2 regions of the Paenibacillus wynnii genome follow, and region 2 is predicted to be linked to the other one. Evidence: predicted binding sites of a transcription regulator. Region 2 holds the regulator's gene; the other holds the start of a gene.

Region 1 (3,417 bases), 830 kb from region 2:
GAATGGATCCGGCGTTTAGAATGGACACTTGATACTGATTTTTCCTGGTAAACCACACAAAAGTCTGGAGGAAAAGAATATGATGGATGAGGTAAGCCCACCGAGTATCATTGGTAACAATATTTATTTACGTTTTGTTAAGGCCTCTGATTTGGATACTTATTATTCTTTATTACAGGAACCTGAATTGAACCGACTGACGGGTTCGCAAAGCGAATTTACGCGTGAGGCAATTGCTGATTGGATTGAGAAGATCGGTGTGCTCCAAGAAGGCCGTGTGGATTTCATGATTGTGGTGAAGGGCACAGATCAACTGGTAGGTGAAGTGGTGTTGAACGAAATCGACCCTATCAATCGGAGTGCAAATATTAGGATTTGCATACAAGGGAGTCAGCATCGCGGCAAGGGATACGGCACAGAAGCAATGATACATATGATCCGCTACGGCTTCAACACCTTGAATTTACATCGGATTCATCTTGGGGTTTACGACTTTAATCCTCGAGCCATGCATGTGTATGAGAAGATTGGATTTCAACGGGAAGGGATTGAACGGGATAGTCTGTATCAGGACGGGGAGTTTCATGACATGATTTTGATGGCTATGCTTGAGGATGAGTTTCGCTCTATATATGGAGAAAAAAGTCTAAATTAAAAGTTGTAAAAATTAAGAAGAGGCAGCCGCTGCTGCCTTTTTTTACGGAGTAAGTACTTTCTAATGATTTAGCGTTCTTCCAAGTTGTTCAAAGGAACCTCTTGTTCCTGTTCAGGGTGATCGAGGGGGAAGATTCTAGCCACTTCGTTGCCTTCATCCACATTTTGAATATAAATAGGGACTCCTTCATAGAACACCTTAGCCATAGAAGGTGATTTGGCAATCTCTTTTGCGCGTTGGATGTTCATTTTTATTGGACCTCCCTCATCTTCACTTTGAATTATTGTTTTCACATAATGGATAAAGTATGCATCCTCTATTTTTACAAATATTTCATTGCTCTTTACAAAACTCCCCATTATGATTTAGTAGGAGGGATAGAGAAATGAAAAAACTGTTATTAGTGGGACTGATTATGGTATGTATCTTACTCAGCGCCTGCAGCAATGAGCCTGCGGCTATTGTCTCTAAAGAAGACATTCAGGCCCATGTGCAACAATTCTTTGATGAAATGTCAGCGATCGAACAGGAAGGGAAATCTTCGTTAGAGGATTTCAATGAGTCACTCACTTCCTATTCCGCTGGAAAAGCTTCGGACAAGCAGTTGAAGAAATCAATAGATAAATTTCAGAACACAGCTACTGATCTCTTGGAACAGGTCAATGACGTAAAAATTTCCTCGGGGTTGCCCCAAGATATTAGAACGTTTCTGGAAGATTCCAAAATAGCCTTTCAAAGTGCTTACTCCCTTAAAGAGCAGGCGTCCGAGGGCGCGGATTCCGCTACCGTGACGGCTGAGCAATTTAAAGAATTAAATCAAAATGCTGATCTCGCCATGATGTACGGGATTTCCAAGCTGAATGAGGCAAGAGTAGCTTCGGGGCTTGTGGATGCTGAATCAACGGTTGTATCCAAATAAGATCTGAAGTATTAAATTAACAAAGAGGCGCTCGACAAATTAATTTGTCAGCGCCTTTTTACATTGTCCGTTTAAAGTTTATTTAGATCGGAGTAACCTATCTTTGAATTTCTTATGCTTCCACTGTTTTAATTGTATCCCACACAGCTGCAATAGGATTATGAATACGGTTGCAAGGATAAGTCCAATAACGATTCCGATTACACTTCCTTTTGTAAAGTCTGAAAACGAATGGTTCTGAAATACTACAAGGAACAGAATGACTATGTATGCAGGTATCATCATAAGTAGTGGAGCGGTTTTCTTCAAAGGGCGAGGCTCCTTTCACTATAAAGAGATACACAAAATTATACATATATTAGGATGTAAATGGTAGAGATATTTGTCACTTATTTCTTATTGATAAATCGTTACAGCATTGAGTATAATACAAACATACGTTCCTATATTGAGGAATAGAGTTGCGCGGAGGGAGAAATGAATTCAATGGCCAAAAAACTGGACGGAAATGGGCTGTGGGAAAGCAGCCGCATGATGCTGCCGGAGCATAAAAGCCGGATTAGACGCGATGAACGGGAGACCCTGCGTCGTGAGAAGCCAACCCTCGATGATCAAAAGCAGGAGGAGATGGAGCGGACGCTCGTATTGTCTCTGCGGAACCATGTTCGGGTAACTATAGTCCTATTCGACCCATTTGAGGATATTAGGCTTAGTGGGTTTATAACCTCCATTCATGCCCACACGCGTGAGATAAAACTGCAGTGGGCGGAAGAATGGAAATGGATTGCTCTGGATAATATCGTTGAAGTGTATACGTGTTAACAGTAAGGGTGATAAAGAACTAAGACGGTGGGTGACTACTCTTTGGAGTCGTTACCACCGTTTTTTTCATAGGCGATCAAGGTAACGGAGTTATTCCCGGTTAGATTAGATAAAGCGTCCTCAGCTCTCTGTATGATCGCAACGGCTTCCTCTTGATCACTAAGCGCTGCGATTTTGTAGTTATCACTATGGATATCCATAAAGTTATCCCACCTTTCTTTTATATATTTCCCTAAGGGTTTATGAGATATCCGGGTTATGAGTACAAGCAAGTGTGATTTTATAACATTACATATACCAGGGGGTGATAATATGCTTACTCTGGATCAAGTACAGGACAAATCTGAAGTGCGTCTTAAAGGGCTTAATCCCGTTCTGGTGGCATATACCAAAGAATTAATAAAACAATGCTTCTTCAAGGGTGTTCCCATCATTATTACACAGGGGTTGCGGACTATTGCTGAGCAAAATGCGCTGTACGCGCAGGGTAGAAGCAAACCGGGACCTATCGTTACTTACGCTAGGGGAGGAACCAGTTATCATAATTATGGCTTAGCGGTCGATTTCGCACTGCTCCAGCCGGATGGTAAAACCGTTTCCTGGAACATGAGTCGTGACCTTGACCAAGACCGCAAAGCGGACTGGCAGGAAGTTGTAACAGTTGCCAAGCAGCTTGGTTTTGAATGGGGTGGAGATTGGACCTCTTTTAAAGACAACTCCCATCTGCAGATCACCTTCGGCCTGACGATTAATCTACTGCGGACAGGCAAGCGTCCTACTGCACAGCAGGTTCAGGATCACTTAACACGGATTAGCGGGGGTGACAACGAGGTGAATACCGAATCAAAAGTAACGATAACCTTAAACGGTCAGAAACTTACGGAAGGGTTTATTGATTCAGGGACGACTTATGCACCTATACGGGCCATAGCTCAGGCGTTGGGAGCAACCGTTACTTTCGATCCTGGTAGTAAAACTGTGGATATCATTTTTTTGAATAAATGACGAGAGATGTGGGGAA
Region 2 (3,417 bases):
TCTTCATAAATATAAGGTCTGCTTCTTCGTTCAGCTGCAAACGTCTCCGAAAGTGACTGAGCCAGATCCTCATCATTGATGCCAAGAGCAGCAAGTCCCCGGCGCCATGACTCCTTGCGGTACAGTGGAGCCAGCTTTTCCATTTGACGAAATTCATTTTGCTCTCCTGCGGTAAAATTCCCCCATAGAGCTTCAAAAGGATTAATCCCGATCATCTGAGTAAAAGGGAAGGTCTCGTAGGATTCGTATAGACCTCTTGCTTCCTTGCGCACCGCTTCCTCCAGTTCCTGAGGGTTAACGGAATCTCCCGCTGCTTTACAAGTAAATTCAAATGCTTCCTCAATGCTGCGTTCATCCCAGAGCAGCGTGTCGTCCAGATCAAACAGTACGGCGGTAATCGGCATTAGATTTCTCCCTCTTCCTCAATAATCATGATGCGTGATTCTACTCGCGTTCTATTGTGATGTTATTAGCTGTGGCAAACTGCTCCAAACGTTCTCCCATGACTGCAGTATCATAACGATTGATTAACTTGGAGAAAATCCATTTCATCCGCTTACCCTTATGCTTAATGATTACAGAACCGCGGGAGAGAACGATTTTCTCAATATCCGCCGCTCCAAGAAAGCGTTCACGGTTAAACTTGAAGGTCGAGAGTCTTGCACGTTCCACCTTCAGGTATGGACGACGGAAAAAAAGAAGTGCTGCCAAAGCAAAATAAAGAACGATCCCAAGCCAATTCATCAGAGAACCATTGCCCTTTACTTCATCTAAGGTTCCGACCATCCAGTACATAATTCCAAGTCCTATCAGTACTACAGGCAGAACAATATTACGTCCTCTATACACATCTCCGCTTTTTGTGGATACAGTGGAAGCATGAATTGAATCTTTGCCTGCTTTCTTTCTTTGCTGGTTGATTTTTTGCGAGTTGCGTTGAACCATTCTTTCCCAAGAACGGGCCATGTGATTTCCCCCTAGTCGTTCTGTAATATCTATGAAAAGGAAAAAGGAATTAATGTAACAGTCCCTTGTTACCTTTATCATGCTTATCATTATCTACAATCTCAATAGTGTTCAACTGAGTACGGAAATTATTCCGTATGTTGCCCAGATAGATTTCACGAAGCTTCGCTCGTTCTGCCAGTTCTTCTTCATTCAGGCCAACGGACTTCTGTTTGCGTGCTAATTCGTTAATCCGCGCGACCAGTTTATCGATATCCACTGCTCTTCCCTCCCTTATAAATTCATACTAACTTTGCCATGAGAAAAAGAGCTTGTCAAGGTCTACCCCCTGCAAGCTCTTCGATATGTAATTCACACTTCCTTAAATCTTAATAAATAGGAAGAGATAAGATATCTCCTGCCTGAATACTACTGTTCTCTAACCCACTGTATTGTTTAATTCCTTCTATATATACGACTGTTCTCATGTCAGACGGTTTATTCTTCAATGCAATACTCCAAAGCGTATCACCACGTTCAACGACTACTATTTTCTCCTGATGTTTAACCTGAGCAATAGAACTGGCGAAGACATTACCTACTACTGTAAACCCGGAAACTACGAGCATGAGAATCATCAAGACCTTAATCAAATTTGCCTGCCGGAATGCTTTGGTCATAAATAAAGACGAAATCATACGAACGGATGAAAAACGATTTTCTATAGGATCAACCCTCGGTGTCTCTTTATAAATGCTGCGGTATGTGCTATATTTTAACATGAAATATCACCCTCCAAACACTTGTTCTTACTTTCAAAAATAATATAACACGAACATGTGTTTGAATCAATACTATTTTCGAACAATTGTTCCCTTTTCTTTAGTTTTAGAACTTATGTTTGTACGAACGGTAGTTCTATGTTATAATTTTCCCAAACATTACTATATGGGGTTGATTCCGATGTCCAAGATTTCAAGTCGTCAATTGGCGATTCTGGAGTTTATACGTAGCGAAGTCCGCAGCAAGGGTTATCCACCTTCCGTTCGTGAAATAGGTGAAGCTGTAGGACTTGCATCCAGTTCCACTGTTCATGGTCATCTAGACCGCCTGGAGAAGAAGGGACTTATCCGCCGTGACCCCACGAAGCCACGCGCGATCGAACTTCTGGGTCAAGAAGATTCTGATAACGTTCATCAATTTGCACAGACGATCACCCGTGTTCCGGTTGTAGGTAAGGTAACTGCAGGTCTACCGATCACAGCAACAGAGAATATTGAGGATTACTTTCCGCTACCCTCTCACTTTGTAGGGGATAACAAAGTATTTATGCTGTCCGTTCTCGGTGACAGTATGGTTGAAGCAGGAATAATGAATGGAGACTATGTTATTGTTCGGCAGCAGCAAACGGCTGACAACGGTGATATCGTAGTTGCTATGACTGATGAAGATGAAGCAACGGTTAAGACATTCTATAAAGAACGTGATCATATTCGCCTGCAGCCTGAGAACCCGGCCTATGAACCCTTACGCCTTAACCGCGTAACGATATTAGGCAGAGTTATTGGATTGTTCCGAGATATTCATTAATTTCCTTATTTATTTTTTCAGAGCACAACAAAAAGGCTGATTCGCATCATGTTGCGAAATCAGCCTTTTTGTTGTACAAACCCTATTACACTGTTCGCTGCTGTGACTTTCAACTCTGAACATCCTAGGCTGTTGGAACATATTCTACATCGAAAGGAGTGCTGATGATTATGCCAACTATTCGTATCATCGTCGATTTGTCTCAACGCATGTTATATCTTTTAGAAGATGATATAGTCGTCCGAGGATTTCCTGTCGGAATTGGAACGATACTCAACCGATCTCCCGAAGGTGAATACACAATTATCAACAAACAGCTCAATCCCGGCGGTCCTTTCGGAGCTTTCTGGATGGGGCTATCTAAGCCGCACTACGGCATTCACGGCACTAATAACCCCTCATCTATCGGCAAGAGAGTATCGCAAGGCTGTATTCGTATGTATAATGCGGACGTGCTCGAACTAGCAAGCAAGGTTAATGTAGGAACAAGAGTTACAATAAGGAACTGACGTGATTAGACTCGTAAGGACATTAATTTAAATTTAAGCAACTCTGCCGTTACCATCAATCCGATTCTCCATAAGTTAATAAGGAAAAGGAGGAGGGTTGTATCTATGGATGCATATTACAATTGCTTGCACTGTAAGAACAAAAAGGTGCGTATTTTAACTGTGGATGGTCAGCAACATGTGGGAGTTATCATGGATGTCGACAGAAATAATGTTTATCTCAAACCGGAGCAAGGTGGACGCGTTAAAACCTCGGCCTTTTATCCCTATCCATATGGAAATCCTTATAGTAACCAAATCTTAACGCTGAGCCTGTTCACGTTGTTAGCCATCGCTTTAATTTAGCGCCACCTGTGACTCCCCTTCTATAAAG

What was found. Region 2 encodes LexA, which represses DNA repair genes until DNA is damaged. Its sites were predicted from a motif close to CGAACATATGTTCG; they were not measured.
Region 1: the regulator LexA is predicted to act here: its motif matches at 2,005-2,018, upstream of PWYN_RS25455 (YolD-like family protein).

What each region holds. Positions count from the first base shown of each region.
Region 1 covers NZ_JQCR01000003.1:2,149,943-2,153,359, reverse strand. Annotated here, with positions in the region: gene PWYN_RS25480 (phosphotransferase family protein) at 1-51, shown strand, start outside; gene PWYN_RS25475 (GNAT family N-acetyltransferase) at 80-655, shown strand; gene PWYN_RS25470 (small acid-soluble spore protein H) at 724-903, opposite strand; gene PWYN_RS25465 (hypothetical protein) at 1,041-1,574, shown strand; gene PWYN_RS25455 (YolD-like family protein) at 2,061-2,396, shown strand; gene PWYN_RS29715 (hypothetical protein) at 2,432-2,596, opposite strand; gene PWYN_RS30385 (M15 family metallopeptidase) at 2,709-3,401, shown strand.
Region 2 covers NZ_JQCR01000003.1:1,319,963-1,323,379, forward strand. Annotated here, with positions in the region: gene PWYN_RS21420 (HAD family hydrolase) at 1-404, opposite strand, end outside; gene PWYN_RS21425 (hypothetical protein) at 445-966, opposite strand; gene PWYN_RS21430 (DUF896 domain-containing protein) at 1,016-1,225, opposite strand; gene PWYN_RS21435 (LysM peptidoglycan-binding domain-containing protein) at 1,335-1,727, opposite strand; gene lexA (transcriptional repressor LexA) at 1,909-2,535, shown strand; gene PWYN_RS21445 (L,D-transpeptidase) at 2,706-3,044, shown strand; gene PWYN_RS21450 (hypothetical protein) at 3,150-3,389, shown strand.